Regions from separate parts of the Pseudoalteromonas sp. CO325X genome, predicted to be linked through region 1. Evidence: predicted binding sites of a transcription regulator. Region 1 holds the regulator's gene; each other region holds the start of a gene.
The links. The regulator sigma-54, encoded in region 1, starts transcription at its own class of promoters, with help from an activator protein. The targets are predictions, from matches to a motif close to GTTGGCACGNNNNTNGNNT.
Positions count from the first base shown of each region.

Region 2: the regulator sigma-54 is predicted to act here: its motif matches at 3,298-3,316, upstream of EXT46_RS01080 (EF-hand domain-containing protein).
Region 3: the regulator sigma-54 is predicted to act here: its motif matches at 2,822-2,840, upstream of fliE (flagellar hook-basal body complex protein FliE).
Region 4: the regulator sigma-54 is predicted to act here: its motif matches at 2,656-2,674, upstream of EXT46_RS03990 (PA2169 family four-helix-bundle protein).

Region 1 is NZ_SGPG01000020.1:119,225-124,351, forward strand. It holds gene EXT46_RS10490 (HPr family phosphocarrier protein) at 1-205, opposite strand, end outside; gene rapZ (RNase adapter RapZ) at 205-1,050, opposite strand; gene ptsN (PTS IIA-like nitrogen regulatory protein PtsN) at 1,117-1,563, opposite strand; gene hpf (ribosome hibernation promoting factor) at 1,565-1,852, opposite strand; gene EXT46_RS10510 (RNA polymerase factor sigma-54) at 1,878-3,374, opposite strand; gene lptB (LPS export ABC transporter ATP-binding protein) at 3,399-4,124, opposite strand; gene lptA (lipopolysaccharide transport periplasmic protein LptA) at 4,124-4,648, opposite strand; gene lptC (LPS export ABC transporter periplasmic protein LptC) at 4,638-5,127, opposite strand, start outside.
Region 2 is NZ_SGPG01000001.1:224,099-229,225, forward strand. It holds gene EXT46_RS01060 (response regulator transcription factor) at 57-701, opposite strand; gene EXT46_RS01065 (sensor histidine kinase) at 694-1,845, opposite strand; gene EXT46_RS01070 (hypothetical protein) at 1,864-2,532, opposite strand; gene EXT46_RS01075 (EF-hand domain-containing protein) at 2,642-2,875, opposite strand; gene EXT46_RS01080 (EF-hand domain-containing protein) at 2,981-3,217, opposite strand; gene EXT46_RS01085 (HAMP domain-containing sensor histidine kinase) at 3,470-4,885, shown strand; gene EXT46_RS01090 (hypothetical protein) at 4,897-5,127, shown strand, end outside.
Region 3 is NZ_SGPG01000009.1:23,274-28,400, forward strand. It holds gene fliG (flagellar motor switch protein FliG) at 1-717, opposite strand, end outside; gene fliF (flagellar basal-body MS-ring/collar protein FliF) at 710-2,431, opposite strand; gene fliE (flagellar hook-basal body complex protein FliE) at 2,451-2,783, opposite strand; gene EXT46_RS02835 (sigma-54 dependent transcriptional regulator) at 2,972-4,372, opposite strand; gene EXT46_RS02840 (ATP-binding protein) at 4,365-5,127, opposite strand, start outside.
Region 4 is NZ_SGPG01000010.1:139,264-144,390, forward strand. It holds gene EXT46_RS03980 (ABC transporter ATP-binding protein) at 1-161, opposite strand, end outside; gene EXT46_RS03985 (AMP-binding protein) at 277-1,992, opposite strand; gene EXT46_RS03990 (PA2169 family four-helix-bundle protein) at 2,179-2,619, opposite strand; gene EXT46_RS03995 (DNA topoisomerase IB) at 2,906-3,928, shown strand; gene EXT46_RS04000 (DUF3010 family protein) at 3,969-4,409, opposite strand; gene thrS (threonine--tRNA ligase) at 4,656-5,127, shown strand, end outside.

The DNA of each region.
Region 1 (5,127 bases):
GGCCTTCACACTGCACGCGCACTTCCTTACCTTTGCCGCTCTCAAGGAGCAGTAAAGCCAAGACACTGTCGGCCTGTGCGCTCTTATCACCTTGATATAGCGTTATTTGGGCATCAAAATTCATCGCCAGTTGCGCCAATTGTGAGGCTGCACGAGCATGTAGGCCTAACTTATTTTGAATAATAAAAGTACCTTCAACCATCACTATTTTTCCTGCTCTCGATGGCGAATTTTCACGTTCGGATAGGTATCTAAAAAGCGCTCTCCCAAGGTTTGGGCAAGGTACACTGAGCGGTGTTGACCTCCAGTACAGCCAATAGCAATGGTCAAATAACTACGGTTATTACGCTCTAAGTGCGGTAACCAAGTTTGTACAAAAGTTTGGATCTGCCAAGTGAACTTTTGCACAATTGAGTGGCTGGCTAAATAGTCTTGAACGGGTTGGTCTAACCCTGTGAGCGCCTTTAGTTCAGGTTCCCAGTGGGGGTTGGGGAGAAACCGCACATCAAACACATAATCAGCATTCTTTGGAATGCCATGTTTAAACCCAAAAGACTCAAAAGTGATCAGTAATTGCTTGTCTTTTTTACCCAGCACTTTTTCACGGATCATCTCCGCCAACTGGTGAACGCTGAGCTCAGTTGTATCAATAATAAAGTCGGCGTGGGAGATGAGTACATCAAGAAGCTGCTTCTCTTCACGAATAGCGACATCCAACGTCATATTTTGCATTGATAAGGGGTGTAGCCGACGAGTTTCAGAGAAACGCTTAATCAACGTTTGTTCGTCACTATCAAGGTAAAATAGCGAAGGCTTAGCAAACTCAGGCAGATAAGCGAGAATGTCGTTAAATTCATGCTGCTCTTTGGGCAAATTGCGCACGTCGATACTGACGGCAATTTTGTCATAATTTGCCGAAACACTGCGCACCAAAGAGGGGAGTAAAATAACCGGGATGTTATCTACGCAATAGTACCCAAGGTCTTCGAGCACCCGTAACGCGACTGATTTTCCAGAACCCGAGCGACCACTGACAATGATAAGTTCCATCCGACAACTCCTTGTTTTACCCCAAGACGCACATTTAAACGACACCATGAATCAATACGGCGCGCATTAGTCGGCGATCAATTGATAAAGCTCTTGATCGCTGCTGGCTGAGCGCAGTTGTTTACACAGTTGTTTGTCTTTTAGTTTATCAGCAATTGTCGCTAAGGTCTTCAGGTGTTGTTCAGTCTCATTGGCCGGCACTAAAAGTGCGACAAAGATATCCACCGGAAGGTTATCAATGGCATCAAAGTTAATGGCTTCGCGATTAGTTACAACAATGGCAATGGTACTGTCGATACCATCGAGACGGCCGTGCGGAATAGCAACGCCTTTACCTATACCGGTACTGCCCAGCTTTTCGCGGGTCAGCAAAGCATCAAGTACCGATTGCTCGCTGAGGTGAGGGCTGTGCTGATGTGCCACCTGAGAGAGGTACTCCAGCATTCTTTTTTTGCTATTAAAAAGGACCGCAGCTTTGCTGCAGTCCTTGCTAAAGAGTGAATCTAGGTTCATGTTAGTGACGAGATAATTTCTCTTTATGTTTAATCACTTGACGGTCGAGCTTATCAATTAAGCCGTCGATCGCCGCATACATATCCTGGTGCTCTGCGGTTGCGAACAGTTCACCACCGTTAACGTGAAGAGTAGCTTCTGCTTTTTGTGTTAGTTTTTCAATATCAAGAATGACATGCACATTATTTATATGGTCAAAGTGACGCTCTAATTTTGCAAATTTGCTATTCACATAGTTGCGAAGAGAATCAGTGATTTCTACGTGACGACCGGTAAGATTTAATTGCATAAGCATTTTCCTTCTTGTCTAACGTCTATATCAAACTTTTACGCTGATTTGACGGTGGAATGGCTAGCGATTCACGATATTTAGCTATCGTGCGCCGAGCCACTTTAATTCCTTGCTCGGCTAGTACGTCGGCAATCTTGCTATCACTCAACGGCTTAGCAGGATTCTCCGCAGCTACTAGCTTTTTGATCAATGCTCGAATCGCTGTGGACGAGCATTCACCTCCGTTTTCGGTTGTAACATGGCTGGAGAAAAAGTACTTCAGCTCAAAAATACCCCGTGGTGTATGCATATACTTTTGGGTGGTCACACGGGAAATCGTTGACTCATGCATTTCCACCATTTCGGCAACGTCATTAAGCACCATTGGCTTCATTGCCTCTTCACCATGTTCAAAGAATGCCTGTTGTTGTTGAACAATGCAATTAGTTACTTTAAGTAGCGTATCATTGCGTTGCTCCAAGCTCTTTATAAACCATTTCGCTTCTTGTAAATGCGAGCGAATAAATTGACTATCACTTTGCGACTTACAGCTTCGCGACATTGATGCATAGTGATCGTTAACGCGGATCTTAGGCATACTATCTGGGTTTAATTCAACCACCCAGCGGCCTTTAACTTTCTTCACCGATACATCTGGAATCACATACTCTGACTGCTCTCGCACAATCGTGGCTGCAGGAGTTGGATTTAAACTGTGTATCAGTGTCATCACCTCTTTTAACTGCGCTTCTTTAAGCTTAGTCTTTTTCATCAAGGTGCGATAGTCACGACTACCAAGCAAATCAATATAGTTACAAATTACCTCTTTGGTCTCTTCAAGCCAAGGAGTTTGTGGGTCAAATTGCTTGAGCTGGATCAACAAGCACTCTTGTAAAGAACGCGCACCAATTCCTACTGGATCAAAGAGTTGGATACGCTTAAGGACGGCTTCAATTTCATCGAGCTCGATACCATCGTCTTGTTCGTCATGGTTCAAGCTTTCCAGCAGATCTTCACAACTGACCGTTAAAATGCCGTTGTCATTGATGGCTTCAATGATGGCTGTGGCGATGGCCTCGTCGGTGGCACTAAAAGGTGTTAATTGCAGCTGCCACATCAAATAATCGTGCAGCGACTCGGTGGTTTCGCCTTGATAGATAGACTCATCTTCTGGCATAGGCCCAGAGGAGGCAACGGGAGCCGCACTAATATACTCATCCCAAGACACATCCATGGGCAAGTCCTCACTGATGGACTCGTTGTTCATGGCATCAGCACTTTCAACTTCATCTTTGCTGGCACTGGCCGTCTCGGCGATGTCGTTATTTTGGCTGTCGGACGTCGACTCTTTTTGCTCTTGGTTGTCGTTATTGTCGGCGTAATTGTCTTCTTCAACTTCAAGTAATGGGTTGGCGTCCAACGCCTCTTGAATTTCTTGTTGGAGATCCAAAGTACTGAGCTGCAACAGGCGAATCGCTTGCTGCAATTGTGGGGTCATTGTTAATTGCTGGCCTAGGCGCAGCTGTAATGATTGCCTCATGTATCTCTAACAATCCTTTAATCGTTATAATCTAAACTGCTCACCCAAATAGACGTCGCGAACCGTTTGATCGGCAAGAACTTGCTCTGGAGTGCCGGAAGCAATGAGCTCGCCATGGGAAACAATGTATGCGGTTTCACATACGTCTAGGGTCTCTCGCACATTGTGGTCGGTGATTAATACACCAATGCCACGATTGCGCAGATGCTCTATGATTTTCTTTATATCTAACACTGAAATAGGGTCGACACCAGCAAAAGGTTCATCCAACAAGATAAACTTGGGGTTTGCCGCCAATGCTCGCGCTATTTCTACCCGGCGACGTTCGCCACCAGATAACGCCATTCCTTGTGAGTCTCGAATGTGCTGTATATTGAACTCATCAAGCAGGCCCTCAAGCTCGCTTTCACGCTCGGCTTTGCTTAAGCCCTTGCGGGTTTCTAGGATGGCCATCAAATTTTGAAAAACTGTCAGCTTTCGAAAAATAGATGACTCTTGCGGTAAATAACCAATACCTAAGCGCGCACGAGAATGCATCGGCATCAAGGTGATATCCTCATCATCAATACTGATGGTGCCTTTATCACTGGGTACCAAGCCGACTATCATGTAAAAAGTAGTTGTCTTACCGGCTCCATTAGGGCCGAGCAAGCCGACGATACTACCCGCTTGCACCTCTAAGCCAACACTTTTGACGACCTCCCGGCCTTTATAGCTTTTCGCTAGTTTTTGTGCTTTAAGAGTCGCCATTATTGCTCTTTCTCCGGCGTATCGTCACTTTGTGGTGTTAATGTTGTGCGCACTCGTGTGCTGGAGTTTTCATCTTTTTCAGCGGTGATCAGCTGTTTGGCAATATCATAGCTTATGGTTTCGGCAACGATATGCTGGTCGGCCATGGCAATCTTGGCATCACCTTGAATTTTAAGGGTTTCAGAGGCGACATCATAACGAATTTCCAGCGCCTGTGCAGAAATCTCTGTGCCATCTTCCATCACTTCGGTGTACACGGCTGGTGAGCCGGTGGCTACGAGCAATTGCTTGTTATCCCCCAATTCTGGACGACGGTGAGCTTCAAGGCGGTCAGCTTTTATTTCCCGTTTGCCGTGAACAATATGCACGTTCTTATCAAAAATAGTGATATTTTCTTTGATCAGTGCTTGTTGTTTGTCGGCATCAATTAACACTTCCTTGGCGGTGATTTGCTCAGCAATCGCGCTGGCAGAGCACAAGCCAATTGCGATGGATGTAATTAATGCACTGATTTTATTGGTCATAATATATTGTTCGCGTATGTTCTGTTAATTCAACTATCTCTGTATTGAGGTCTGCTTTCAAGCCTTGCCCAGTGATCTTCATATTCGGGCCACTTAATACTACAGCCTGCTCGGACTCCATGCGCTGGCTATCTATATCAACTTGAATGGCCTCAGCGCTGACCTTCTCAATCATCGCCCCTTCTTTTAAGTTGGTGGCGGTGACGTTATTTTCCAAGATCAAAATATTGTTGTTGTATAAAGTCGCTTCATCGGCGTTTACCTGCCAATTTTCTGTTTCACCGTATAAGGTAAACACCGGCTTGGTGAAATGCGTAAACCCGAGCTCTTGATACAGCTCCATTTCTTCAGCATAAACGGTGTGGCTTAACTCACCCTGATCGTTATAACTAGTCTGACTTAGCCCGGTTGCAATATAGTCGGGCGTGGCGATATGGTCTTGCTGAGCGACACCATCATCTGTGGACTTCATAAAATAA
Region 2 (5,127 bases), on a different contig from region 1:
TTATTCGCAGTAATTAGGGAGCGCAAGTTGATTAGCCCACGCTCTGGTGCCATCGTTTAAATCAGACCCAGCTCGATGCCTCGCAATACAGCGCGGGTACGATCGCGCACCATCAGCTTGGCTAAAATAGCAGAGACCTGATTGCGCACTGTGCCTGCGGATTTATGCAGCGCCTCGGCAATTTCAGCGTTAGAGAATCCAGCAGCCACCAAGCGGAGGATTTCCAGCTCACTGAGACTGAGTGTTTCGTATTGGGTAAATTCATACAGCGGGGGATTATTCGGGCGTGAGGCGTGGCAGGCGATAGTTTGTGTTACCGCCGGTTGTAACCAGCGTTGTCCTTGGCTGAGCGCGATGATGGCATCGGTGAGTACCGCAAAGGAAATATCTTTTCGTAGATAGCCATCAGCACCAAGGCGAATGCTTTTGAGTACTAAATCATGCTCGTCAAAGGTCGAAAGTAGCAGGACTGCAACAGGGAGCTTGGCATTGCGGATCTCACGCAATGCGTCAATACCACTGACTGTTGGCATACGCACATCTAACACCAAGACATCGACCGGGTTGGCCGTGAGCCAAGTAACTATATGCTCTGCGTGGTTGCGTTGTGCGCTTACCTGCAAATCAGGATGCAGTGCCAATAAGCTACATAATCCCTCGAGCACCAAATTTTGATCATCTACCACTGCCACTTTAATCACTATCAGCCTCCGCACCTAACGGAAGCGCGATATCTAGGCGAGTGCCTGTCGCTAGCGAAGTCACAGTCAGCTCGCCGTCAAGTTGCATCACACGCTCTTGCATCCCCTTGAGCCCATTCCCCCATTGATGGTGGTTAATACCCATACCGTCGTCCTCAACGCGCCAAAGTAACCACTGTTGCTGACGCCACAAGGAAATATCACAGCGCGTAGCGTACGCATGTTTGCGCACGTTAGTAAGCGCTTCTTGGGTGGCACGAAACAGCAACTCGGCGATTCGCGCATCACGTACTTTGACACGCTCACTGTAATACAGCTGGGTAACAGGGTGAACAGTATCTGCAATCAGTGTTGTTAGCGCCTGCTTGAGATCAATATTATCGAACGCCCTGAGAGTACTCACCGTATCGCGCGTATGCGCCAGTAAATCAGTGATTATATGTTTGCACTGCGCCAAAGGGGGCTGCGCTGAGTGACTGAGTTGCTGGGCCAGTTCCAGTTGTAAATTTAACGCCGTTAGGCCATGTCCTAACGAGTCGTGGATGTCTCTAGCGATGCGCAGGCGTTCATCGCGCTTGGCGGTATCTTGCAGTAAAACCTGGGTGGCACTGAGTTCTTGGAGTAGGGCCTTATTGCGCTCGTTGGCTCGGCGCTCATCAAGTAAGGCGTAGGATAAGCGCAGAGCAAACAAGTGATAAGCGATGAATAAGAGGCTATTCACGAGGTCGTAGGAGGTGGGTGTGGTGGCAAAGTAGGCTAAAGGCATAACCAGTGCCAAAGCTAAGCACACTATTAGCGGCGCCAGATAGACAAGGCTTGCTACATACACCACAGAGAGGATTAAAATGAGACCGCTTTTTATCCAAAGCAGTAGCATCAGCAACAGGCTAAATTGTGCTGTGGCCAATATTTTCTGGTATCGAATAGTTCTCTGTGGGCCGGTAGTACGCAACAAGTGCAGCATGACAAAACCAGTAAACACAGCAGCGACGAACACATCTGGGTAAGGCAAGTTAAAGCGCAGTACATCCTGATGATGATGCAGCGAGTAAAATACAAAACCAGCGACGATGGCGCAGGTGAATAGCACGAGAACAGAGCCAGTCCAATTCGCTATAAAGTGGTTACTTTGCCATGCCTTCATGTTGTTGCGTCCATGCGTTTACTGCTCGGTATATAAAGCTGCTAAGCCTTGTTGGTTAGCCACAAGTAAGTATGAGCGATTGAACGATATGGTACATAGGTCGACATTTTTTTGCGCTATTTTTATGTCGGAATCGCAATCACTGCCATGCACAAAAGCACTTAGCTCACCTGCATCTAGGCTAAAAGCGTGTCCCTTAATGCTAACCTGAATTGGCTCGGCAGCAAAGATACGTAGCGCATAGGCGTTGTCTTGGTTATCTTGTTGCTGCTCTATAAGGCTTATGTTTATCTGAGCAGCGTTTTGCCAGGCGACAACGTGGTATGCGTGATCATATTCCACTTCCACTTTCTTTTGCGCTACTGGCCCAAATACGTTTCGCGCTGCAACATAAAGGGAGAGCTTTCTGTTGGCATTACTCTCGTGAGTAATGGCGTATTGCTGTGCATCTTTTGCTAGGGTAGTGAGGTAATAATCATCATCTGCCACGTCGCGTTCATCACCGTTAAGTTGGGTGTTGGCGATGTGGTAATCCAGCTCGTAGTCAGTGGCGTTAAGCAGGTAGTAATCATTTTTATAATAATCACTGCCAAAATTAATGGTTTCCAGCTCTTCCTCTAAATCATCCGACGAGCAGGCGCTCAGAAACAGTGCGGCGGTCGTTAACAATAACCAGTGTGACTTCATCGTTTTATCCTTAATGGCAATGGGTGTATGCCCAAGTCTATCCATCAAGGAATGACACGCATGTGTCAAAAGTCATAACTGTATAATGAACTTTTAAAAAGAGGGGTCGTTACTGGCGGGCGTAATTACTAAATTCACGTAGTGACAGCTTGCCATCTTTGTCCTGATCATAGCTGCTAAAGCGTGACCATAACGCGGGTTCTTGAGCGGCTTCTGATTTACTAATGGCACCATCGCGGTTGCGATCGAGTTCTTTAAAGCGCGACTCCACACTCCCAGCGTGGGCAGTGCTCAGAGAACTTAGAGCAATTAATGAGATAAATACAGTGACTATTACTTTCATATGAGTTCCTTGCGCGCGACTACGCACTTATATTGTTAGCCTAACGAATCGATTTTCACACGCCAACCAGAATAAGATTAATGGCTCGATTAGTGCGATTAAGTCCTAACTGGGTGTTAATTGTTGTTGCCTGAACCGAGCAAATTCATCGGCACTGAGTGTGTTATCTCGATTACGGTCGAGATCAGAAAAGACAGGCGCTAGACCATCAAGCTGCTGCGCTTCCAAATACGAAATAGAGTGATTATGCTCACTATCTAAATGTTGAAATGAAACCTGGCTTTTTGCAAAAGTGACTGTTATCACCGTGAGAAAAGCAACGAAAGCACTTAAACGTCGCACTGCATCCTCCAATTCATAGTGGCTTAATTCAAAAGCAGGTATAACCGATTTATCATGCCAAAGTCATACCCGCGCAGCATTAACAAGAACAATGCCAATTTTTGTTCTTGTTAAAATTCATAGGGTTAGTAGATTGGTCATGAAGGTAGTTAGGTTGAGTTGTTGCTAAATAGCAACAGGTGTGCGTTAATTTTTTAAATCTATATATATCTCAAAGCGTTACGGGTTCGCAAATTTGCAACAGGAGGCAAGTTGATAAAACAGTTATGGCGTTGGCGGCCCAATCTATTTGCACAGTTTTTTATTGGCGTAGCCATTCTGTTGGTGCCACTGGCTTTAGTTGTGGTGGTGTTCTTGCAGGCCCTTGATAAGCACATGGTGAATACTCAGCAAATGGTTCTGAGTAGTTATCAAAAAAATGAGCAATTCAATGAATTTAAACAACTTTTTCAGTCTCTAGAACGTGCAACTCTGCAAAATTGGGTACTGCAAAGTGAGCAGTTAAGTGAAGCGGTCGCACAGCAATGGCAAAAAGCAGATACCATGCTGGATAGCCAAATCAGTACCGCTGATGTATTTAGTGAACAAAGCCGTTGGCAAGAGCTGTATGCCACCTTTAGCGCTACCCGCGATGAATTGCGTAATAGCCAAACGCAAAACGCGCAATTGTTTGTTCCTTTACGCCAGCAGATTAATACCCATGGTCAGTGGCTGCACAAACACACTAAAAAGCAAGTGACGCATGCGCAGCAAGCTCTGGCTGATTTACAACAAAGCTTTATCCATTGGCTGGTGGCCTTGGTGCCCATTGTGTTGCTTTTTGGTGGCGGGTATCTATGGCGTATTAGCAGCCGACTCAGCTACCTTTCACGGGTGATTGGGCGCTTAGGCAAAGGTGATTGGGATGTTGATATTAAGCTCACGGGTGCCAAAGAGTTAAGAGAGCTGGGGCAGAAGCTACATTGGATGCAGCAGCAACTACAAGCGTTAGAGCAGCAAAAGGATACCTTCTTACGCCATGTTACCCATGAATTAAAAACCCCCTTGGCATCAATGGTGGAAGGCTGTGATTTGCTTAGTGAGCAAGTCGTTGGGCCCATTAACGAGCAACAGCAGGATGTGCTGGCACTGATCAGCCAAAGCACCGAACGCCTGAGAGCAATGATTCAAAGTTTGCTCAACTACAATGCTATTCGCTCACGCACCGCTAACCCGCGCCCGTGTGAACTTGCTGACCTAAAACACCAAGTGTTAGAGCATTTTGCTGATCGCTTAGCGTTAGCGCAGCAGAAGGTAAATTGGCAGTGTGATAAGAAACTCGCTATGCTGCGCCTTGATGGCGAATTGGTACAAATGATCTTGGTGCAGCTCCTCTCGAACGCCATTAAGTTTTCTCCACCTGGTGCCACCATCACCGTAGCGATTAGTCAAAGTAAGTCTGAGGTTGAATTGAAAGTATGCGACCAAGGACCTGGAATTTCTAAAGCTGAGCAAGAACGTCTGTTTGACGCTTTCTTCCAAGGCAAAGCGGGCAAGTCTAGTCGCTTGCAGGGCAGTGGGTTAGGTTTGTCGATAGTTAAAGAATGTGTTGACCAACTCAACGGTGATATTAATATTCATTCAGTTTCCCCTAAGGGCAGTTGCTTTACGCTGCATTTCAATCAGTAATGGAGTTCATTATGAATAAGTTTGTCGCCTTGGTGAGCCTTGGTATGATCAGCATGCTAAGTGCCGGCTGTCAGTTGCTAGGGAGCGCAGAACCCAGTGCAACTGTGGTTGAACAACCCAAAGCGCCAACAACAGTGGTGGTCGGTACGCCCAACCCTAAACCGCGGCCAAAACAGCCGCCATCTTACCCGAGCGCACAACAGCTGGTGCAATGGCATGCACAGCAGTGTGGTGGTTTCGCC
Region 3 (5,127 bases), on a different contig from region 1:
CGACATTTCTTCGTCGTGCTCGCGAATAGAGTCCATTAACTGGCCTTCGACATTGGTATCGAGGTAGTTCATGATATCGGCCGCCGCTTTCAGGCCGCCCATCTTCGCAGCTTGTGCCCCAGCTTGACCTGCAAACTGCTTCTCCATAATCTCGTTGAGCTCTTGCAACGCTGCTGGCTGCACCTCTTCGAGATTGGCAATCCGCATGGTTAAATCCAAACGTACTTTCTCTGGGAACTGGGCCAGAATTTCTGCACTTTGCTCTGGCTCCAGGTAAGATAAAACGATGGTTTGAATCTGCGGGTGCTCGTTGCGAATAATGTTCGCCACCTGTTTGGAGTCCATCCATTTTAACGAATCAAGACCTTTTGCACCTGAGCCCATCACAATTTGGTCAATCAGGCTTGCCGCTTTATCTTCACCTAATGCGGCTGTCAGAGCTTTCTTAATAAAGTCTTCTGATTGGAAGCCAATGGTGCTGAACTGCTGAATTTGCTCAATAAATAGGTTGTGCACGGCGCTGATCTTATCCTGACTAAGGTCATCAAGCGCGGCCATGGTCATCCCCACCTTTTGCACTTGTTTGGGCTCAAGGTGTTTAAGAATTTGCGCGGCATCCTCTTCAGACAAGCTCAGTAGCAGAATTGCTGCTTTCTCTACGCCTTCGAGTTTATCAACATCGAAGCCGCTAGTTAGTTGCTGTTGTTCTTCAGTCATCTTCACTCAACCATGCTTTAACTACTTGCGAGGATAGTTCAGGCTCATTGGCAACCAAGGCGCGAACCGCTTTTAGGAGATCTTCATCACCATGTAAGTCTGGCAACTGCAGTGTCCCGTCGGAGGAGAAGCCCACCGCTGCCGAGTCGAAATCTTTGTTTAGCATCTCTAATGTACTATCACCGATATCCACACCCGAACTCAACGCATCTTCATTGTATTCTTCCAGTGTATCATCTGGGTAGATAAGTCGTTTAAGCATGGGGCGAACCACGGCAATGATCAACACGATTATCACTAATGCGCCCAGTGCTAAACGCACTATCTTCATAAACCAATTTTGCTCCCACAGTGGCAGTTCAGCAACCGCGCCCAGATCTTCACGTACAAAGGGGACACTCACGACTTCTAAGGCATCACCACGCTGCATGTCGAAACCCACGCCTCCTTGTAATAGGCGACGAATATTGTTGAGCTCCTCGGCACTGCGCGGTGCACTGGTGGTTTGCCCATCCGCACCAGCCGTTTGTGTGTAATCCACAGCCACGGAAACACTGATACGACGGATCACCCCAGTCTGCTTACGTTTGTGAGAAATAGTGGTATCAAGCTCATAATTACGGGTCGCTTCTTTGTGGCTGCGCGACGGTGAGCGAGTTTGCGCACTTTGCTCGTCCAACGCATTCTCTGGAATGTTAGAGTTCACTGGCGGTTGATTTGTTAAGGCGCCAGGAATACCGACCGCTAAGCCACCAATGTTATTCTCTTCTAATGTGGTTTCACTGCGAACCGCTGGCAAATCTGGGTTGTAGCGCTTTTGAGTCTCTTCTACTGCGCTGAAATCCATGACCAAGTCGACCTGCGCAGTATAGTTACCCAGTCCGACCACCGGGATCATGATGCTATCAATTTTTTCTATATATTCCTGCTCTCGTTGACGCTCAATCTCATACTCTTTACGTGAGCGCGCCGATAACGAATTTTGTGAACCGGAGTTAAGCAGACGACCATTTTGATCGGTCACCGTGACTCGTTCAGGAGACAGTCCTTGTACGGCCGAGGCGACAATATCGACGATAGAGTCTATTTCTTCACTGTTGAGGTTTCGGCCGCGTTTAACCGTAGCAACAACCGTGGCTGAAGGCTTCTTCTCAATACGAGCAAATACGTTTTCTTTAGGAATAGCCAGTAACACTTTGGCGCGCGATACTTTATTAAGTTCTTCAATAGTACGCGCAAGCTGCTGCTCGCGAGAATGCTTGAGACGTTCACGTTCAAGACGCTGTGATACGCCAAACCCCATGTCTTGCATCAAGATATCGGTACCCGATTGCGGGCCTTGAGTAAGCCCCTCTCGGGCCATATTTAGTTTTATATCTTGATAGGCATCTTCGGCAACCATGATCACGTTGCCATCGAGTTCATAATCGATTTTTTGCGCGTCCAAGAAATCCAAGGTCTGAATCAATTCCTCGGTAGGCATTTTGCCTAACGGGCGCATATCAGGCTGACGCGCCCAAATAATGATAAAAATAGCGATGGCCAAGCAAATAGCCAAAGCGATGATCAGCGTCACCTGTCGAAGCATATCCACGCCATTGAGGGCGCTTAAATAGCCAGACTTTTGTTCTTGCTGTTCACCCGAGGAGTCGGTGTTCATGTCAACACCGCCATCGGCAAGGGCTAAATCTGTTGATTGGTTTGCTTGTGCCACAACTGTTCTCCGCTATCCGTTATACAGGCATGTTCATAATGTCTTTGTAGGCTTCCACTAGCTTGTTACGAACCTGCACAGTGGCCTCAAATGCGACAGAGGATTTTTGCGATGCGATCATTGCTTCGGCAAGAGAAACGCGGCGATCACCCATCTCCACAGCAACCACTTTCGATTTAGCATCTTGCTGTAGGTTATGAACATTATCGATTGCGCTACTTAGTAGCTCACCAAATTGGCTGGTCGATGTTTGCGGCACTTGGTTTTGTGCCTCTTTCAATGGGTTACGAGCTTGCGCTTCTTGCGCGAGCGACTGCATTTCTTGAAATAATGAGTTGGCTTGGACTTTCATCTTGGGCATCACTCAGTTAATTAAACTTACCCTGAATAATGCACAAGTCGTGCCAATAAAATATTGTTATTTAACAAAGAGTTATTGCGCTTTTAATTTTGACACTGAAGAATTAGATAAGCTATATTTTTGACGCCCACAAGAAAGCCCGAGCATATCCCGGGCTGAAATAGAGCACTATGACGAGACTATGCAGGAAGGTGGATCCCCTGCTCGCGCATTTGCGCTATTTTGTAGCGCAAGGTACGCGGGCTGATCCCTAAGGCATCAGCAACATCCTTACGTTTCCCGTTGAAGCGCGCTAAGGTATCGAGAATTATTTTGTGCTCTTTGTTTTTAAGCTCATCTTTAAAGTTATGGGCTTGGTCTACACCTTGGGGTGATGCCACTGGCAATTCATCGTAGTGTTGATTGAGCGCAGCGGGCATGTCTTGATGCGCATTGAGCTCAACTTCATCATCAGAGACGAACTCTTCGATATAAATGGCGCTGGCGTGCACCTCGTCACCGGATTTTAAGATCAGCGCACGCTGAATAACATTATCAAGCTCACGCACATTTCCCGGCCAAGTATGCGCCATTAAGCGCTCTTTGGCATCGGCACTGAGCGAAGCAGTCGCTTGTTTGCTAGCTTGGCAATGACGCTCTAATAAATGTTCAGCCAGTGGAATTATATCCCCGGGGCGCTGATTGAGCGGCAACCAGGTCAGCGGGAACACGTTGAGGCGATAATATAAGTCTTCCCGGAATATACCGGCTCTGACCGCTTCTTTGAGATCACGGTTTGAAGTAGCCAACACCCGCACGTTGAGCTCGATGGTTTTGCGACTCCCTAAGCGCTCGACCTCACGCTCTTGCAATACACGTAGCAATTTCGCTTGTAGGCCTAAATCCATCTCGGTAATTTCATCAAGTAAAATGGTGCCATTTTGTGCTTGCTCAAATTTACCTGGGCAGGCGTTCACAGCCCCGGTGAACGCGCCTTTCTCGTAACCGAACAAAGTCGATTCAAGCATATTTTCGGGAATGGCTGCACAATTGATAGCGATAAATGGCGCCTCTTTGCGTGGCGATTGGTCGTGAATATAGCGCGCCAATACCTCTTTACCACTCCCACTTGGGCCCATCACCATAACACTCGCGTCACTGTCAGCCACTTTATTGGCTAAATCAAGTAGCGCCAAACTTTTGGCATCGGCAACCACTGGGCCACTTTGGCTAGCCGTCTCATTAGGTAAATAACGACTCACTAAATTCAGTAAGACCTCGGGGGCGAATGGCTTTGCCATATAGTCGATGGCGCCCAAACGCATGGCTTCGACCGCGTCATCAATAGTGGCATAGGCCGTCATCATTAATACCGGCATGTCTGGGTAGTTAAGCTTGATGCTTTTTAGTAATTCAATGCCATTAATACCGGGCATCTGCACATCACTGACCACTAAAGCAACATTATGCTCTTTTAGCATCATGATTGCTTCTTCACCACTTTTTGCTGCGATGCAGCGAATATCTGACAGTGTTAATGTATCGATTAGGGCTTCGCGTAACCCCTTGTCATCCTCGACAACAAGTACATAGTTATTCATTGCTCTGCTCCTGGGTATTGCTGTGCAAAACAGGAAGCGTTAGCGTAAATTGCGCGCCACCGTTTTGAAGGTTCTCTACTTTTATTTGCCCCTTATGGGCATTCACCACTGAGGCAACCACAGCTAGGCCTAAACCTGTGCCCTGACGCTTAGTGGTAAAAAAAGGCTCAAAAATTTTGTCAATAATTTCTTCGTTGATCCCTGGGCCATTATCGCTAATGATGATATCGACATAATCACTGTTCGTGCGTTGACGACGTGCCTGCATCTTAATATGCGCACCACTGCCTATCACCTGTAAGCTATTGTGCACCAGGTTATTGATGGCACTGGCCAACGCTGTACGATTGCCCATGACTTCAATATCGGGCTCAGGAAGCTGGACTTGTAGATGCGCTTCATGCTCGCTGAGCATGGCTTCACTGCCAGAATTTACATCATTGAGTAACTGCCCTAATGACATCGGCTCAACGACTTGCTGCTCACCACTTTTGGCAAACAACAGCATATCATTCACTTGGTTTTCTAAATCTTTCAAACGCGACATCAGTTTGTCGTGACAGTGGGCACGCGATTGATTATTCAGTCGCGACGAACCCAGATTGGCCCCATATAACATGGCTGCCGAGAGCGGTGTACGCACTTGATGCGCTAAAGTAGCGACCATTTTGCCAAGCGCGCTTAAACGTTGCATGTGCGCCACTCTTGATTGCAAACGACGCGTTTCCGTTAAATCGGTCATTAAAATAAGCTGC
Region 4 (5,127 bases), on a different contig from region 1:
ACTTCAACAATGGCTAATAAGGCGGCGCTGATTGACATCACCGCCAGCGGCCAGCCCATGCCTTGGGTGTAATAACGGCAAAAAGCCCATAATCCCTTGGGTGGCGCGGTAGTTGTGCGCTCGGGAAAAGGGGCGGTTAGTTTTTCGAAAAAGGAAAGCATAGCACCACACATAACTAACTGATTTAAGGCGTCAGTGTAGCGATTTTGCGGCGTAAAACCTAGCGCAACGAGTGTGCTAATTTTGCACCACTGTGATGACTATGCCGACACCTAGTTACGCGCTTTGTGCTTGTTCATTGAGCTCTGCAAGCATCATTTCGCGCATTTTAAACTTTTGTAATTTCCCGGTGACCGTCATCGGGTATTCCTCGACGATACGAATATACTTAGGCACTTTAAAATAGGCGAGTTGATCTTTTAGGTAGGCCCGAATTTGCGGCTCATCAATATCGCGGTTGTCCTTTGCTTTGAGCCACAAGCATACTTGCTCGCCAAATTTATCATCGGGGATACCAAAGACCGCCGCATCACTGACAGCATCGTGCAAATACAGCACTTCTTCTATTTCGCGCGGATAAATGTTCTCGCCACCACGAATGATCATATCTTTAATACGGCCAACGATGGTCACGTAACCTTGCTCATCCATGACCCCTAAATCGCCAGAGTGTAGCCAGCCCTCAGCGTCGATAGTGGCGTTAGTTTTCGCTTCATCACCCCAATAGCCTTGCATCACACAGTAGCCGCGAGCACAAATTTCACCCGGGCTACCAATGGCAGCGATTTGACCGCGTTCATCAATAATTTTAATTTCTGTGTGCGCCATTGCTCGGCCCACGGTTTGCACTTGTTTGTCAATTGGTGCGTCGTTTTGGGTAATATGGTTGATGGGGCTGCACTCGGTCTGCCCGTAACCAATCACCACTTCGCGCATATGAAAATCACTGTGTACTTTGCGCATCAATTCTTGCGGGCAGGTGCTGCCGGCCATGACTCCGGTGCGCAAAGTGCTAAGGTCGTACTGCTGAAAGTCGGGGTGTTCTAATTGCGCAATAAACATCGTTGGTACGCCGTGGAGCGCCGTACAGCGCTCTTGCTCAACGCAGCTTAGGGTGCTGATTGCATCGAATGAGGGAGCTGGAAATATCGCACAGGCACCGCTGGCCAAACACACTAGATTGCCCAGCACCATGCCGAAGCAATGGTACAAGGGCACTGGAATACACAGTCTGTCTTTATCATTAAAGTGCATCGCTTGGGCAACCAGCAAACCGTTGTTTAAAATATTGCGGTGCGAGAGCGTGGCGCCTTTGGGGTTCCCGGTTGTGCCCGAGGTAAATTGAATATTAATGGCGTCATCGGGTCGAAGTTGCGCTTCAATAACCCGCATTTGCTGGTAGTGCGCATCCTCGCCCAGTTGTTGAACCGACGTAAATGATGTCATGCCGGCAAAAGGTTGCTCGGAGAGAATAATTACCTGCTCTAAAGTGGGCAGCGCTTGCAGGGTGGTTTTGCTACCGTCTTTTAATTCCGGTGCAAGCTGGTAGATCATGTCAACGTAGTTTGATGCTTTAAATTGCTCGGCCATCACCAAATACTTTACACCCACGTTGTTAATGGCAAAGGCCAACTCATGAGGGCGATAGGCGGGGTTAATGCACACCATAATGGCGCCAATTTTGGCGCTTGCGAATTGCACTAAGGACCATTCAATATTGTTGGGTGACCAAATGCCAACCCGATCCCCTGGCTGCACACCTAGAGCGAGTAAGCCCGCAGCGAGGCGCTCTATTTCCCGTAAATACTGGCGGTAAGTCCAACGGATCCCTTGGTGGCGAACGACAATCGCCTCATTGTCTGGGTGTTTGTCGACAATATAATCAAGATGCTCGGCGATGGTTCGCTCGCTAAGCGGCGTTGAAAATGAGCCGTGGTACTGGCTCAACGTTAACGGTAGTGAAGGGGAGTGATTGTCTTGTTGTTGCGGCATTGACTGCCTCCTTGCCCGGATAGATGTTGTCATTTTAGGTTCTTCAACACCTAATCAAGCACAGAGTGTCGACACTTTCCATTATTTTGAGGTGGTTTCTGTTGGAATTAGACTAAAGGTTTAGTTTTTGTCGACATAAAAAAGCGGGCCATGGGCCCGCTACATCGTCTTGGGGAGAGAAATAATTTAGCTCGTTGCTTCTTGCAGTGCCTTCATTTTATCGTGGCAAATTTGCATGCGTTCACGAAGCTGAGAAAGAACTTGTGCGCACTGAGGTGGCTGCGACTCTTCTAGTGCATCGTCGAACTCTTCAAGCACTTTATCTTCGACCTCTTCAAGGTGTTTAATGTACGTATGTTCTTCGTTGCTCTTAATCGCGCTCATCACCTTAGTGTAGGTTTTACGTACATCTACCAGGGTGTCTGAGCCGGTTTCAATTTCGCCTTGCTCTTCAATGGCAAAGGGTTGCAAGTCGGTCACCGCTTTGTGCTTTTCATCGATCATGTTTTGGAACACGGTACGTACATCATTACTATCAATGTTGTCTTTGGCATCGGAGTAAAAATCAATGCCACCCTTTAGTACTTTGATAATGTCTGTGATTTTCTCTGAACGTTGCATTGTCATAATTGTGCTCCTTCAATTTTGAATTCGATTTAATAGGAGCAATGCTTGTGCCAAATCGAGGGAATACATAAAAACCATTATTAAACAGTGTTTTATCTTTATCTTCGAACGCTTGAATGTGTAAGCCAACGCCTTTTTCATGGGCAACTATGAAAGCTTTTCAATCGCAGGCGGTAAAAACGTCATAGTCGTACAACCAACAAAACGTATTATTTTTTACCTTTCACAGTGCTCCAGGTGAAGATGTGCTGCGTAGTAGCTATTATCGGAAAAAGAAGGAAGAAGAATGGATTGTAACGTTGCCCCAAGCACAACCTACCACGAGTGTAATACCCTTACGACAACGCGTCGTAAACGGGGAAAAGGATTTGAATACTTCCATCTTGATAAGGAAAAGATAACCAGTCGTGCTTACTTAAAACGAATGCGAGAGTTGGCTGTGCCTCCTATGTGGCGTGATGTACGTATTAGCGCTTGCCAGTACAATAAGGTGCAGGCCGTTGGCGTTGATGGCAAAGGAAAGCGACAATACATTTACCACGCCCATTGGCAATTGGCGCAACAGCAAAAAAAATTTGCCAAGTTAGGTGAATTCGCTGCTCAGCTTCCAGATGCGCGAGGGCACTGTTTATCCTTATTGGCAGAACCTGATTGGACGAAAGACAAAGTGTGCGCGCTTGGGTGCGCAATCTTAGACCTTACCGCGATTCGTGTAGGCAATAATAATTATTACAAAGCCAATGAAACTTGTGGGTTAACCACGCTTCGACGCAAGCATGTGGATATTAAAAACGACCATGTACAATTTAGCTTTAAAGGTAAACACGCAAAACACCGAGAGGTGCGCATTGACGATACTGAGCTTGCTGAATTAGTGGCTTCAAGTGCAGAGCAACAAGGGTATAGCTTGCTACGTTATTATCAACAAGGCCAATGGCATGACCTACAAAGTGATGATATTAACGAATTTATCCACCGTGTTTTTGGCGGCCACTTTAGCGCCAAAGATTATCGCACCTGGGCGGGGACGCGAATGGCGGTCCGCTTTGCCCACGTAGCCGCAGAGCAGGTACAGGCGCACCCAAGGCGCAAATTTAAGTCTCAACTGGTTAAACTCGTTGCCAAGCAGTTAGGCAATACCGCGAACATTTGCGAACAGTATTATATTCACCCGAAGGTGTTAGAACACCTCAGCGAACACTATGAAAATGAACACCCGTTTGCGCATTTTGACGCGACACCGCGCTCTTTAGCCGAGGAGTTGGACATGGATGAGAGGCATGCGTTAGCGATTATTACCGGGCGATGACGTAACAGGCCATTTCTGCGGCCTGTTACTGTCGGGGGGATTACTGCTTAGCGTAAGTGCGCAGCATAATATCGACATACGCCGTCATAAAGGCTTGCTCTTGAAACTTCTTCAGTCCCGTATCAGCGAACTCAATAGGTAATGGGTTGCGCTTAAGCTGTTCTTTCATCTCTGTGGCACTAATAATGTGCACATCTAAGTTAGTTATTAGCTGCAGTGCCGCTTCCATTTTAAAGCCAACCGCGCCGCCAGCGAACTTTCCTTTATGAGGTCGCGCTTTGATGGCGATAGCATCCACTTGGTAATCTTCCATCAGCTTTTTGAAGTCGCGATGAAACTTTTGGATTTCTTCAGTATCGTTGGCATCGCTTAAAACAAAACGTGTTTGGCGCACATCACGGATGTCAAACACATCATTTTCTTTACTTAGAAGGCATAGTAAAACTTCACTGCCTTTTATTTCTACGCCGCAAGTATGCATAGTCAAATATCACCTTTTTTATCAATGGCATTAGTATATCAGAAGCGCATACAAAATTTGTTAAGAAAATTAGCAGACGAGCCTTGTATTTACCTCTATAGCGCGCCAAAATAACGCCTCGCTCACGCTGTGTGGGCGGCAGTATCATCGCAATGCTTGTTGGTATAAGCGTTGATTAGACTTATTAAATAGACAAATAAATACACGTGGCGCGGCGTAGGTGTCACCACTGTACAAGGATTAAACATGCCAGTAATTACTCTTCCTGACGGCAGTCAGCGTTCATTTGAAAACCCTGTATCCACGTTAGACGTAGCACAAGACATCGGCCCAGGCCTTGCCAAGGCGACCATCGCTGGGCGTGTTAACGGTGAGCGTGTTGACGCCTGTGATTTAATCAGCGAAGACGCACGGTTAGAGATCATCACCGCAAAAGATGAAGACGGTTTAGAAATTATCCGTCACTCCTGTGCGCACCTTATCGGCCACGCCATTAAGCAATTGTATCCTGATGCAAAAATGGCCATTGGTCCAACTATCGACAACGGCTTTTATTATGATGTCGATATGGAGCACTCGCTGACGCAAGAAGATTTAGAAGCGCTTGAAAAGCGTATGAAAGAACTTGCGAAAACCAAATATGACGTGGTTAAGAAGACCGTGAGCTGGCAACAGGCCCGCGACACGTTTGAACAACGTGGCGAACCTTATAAAGTTG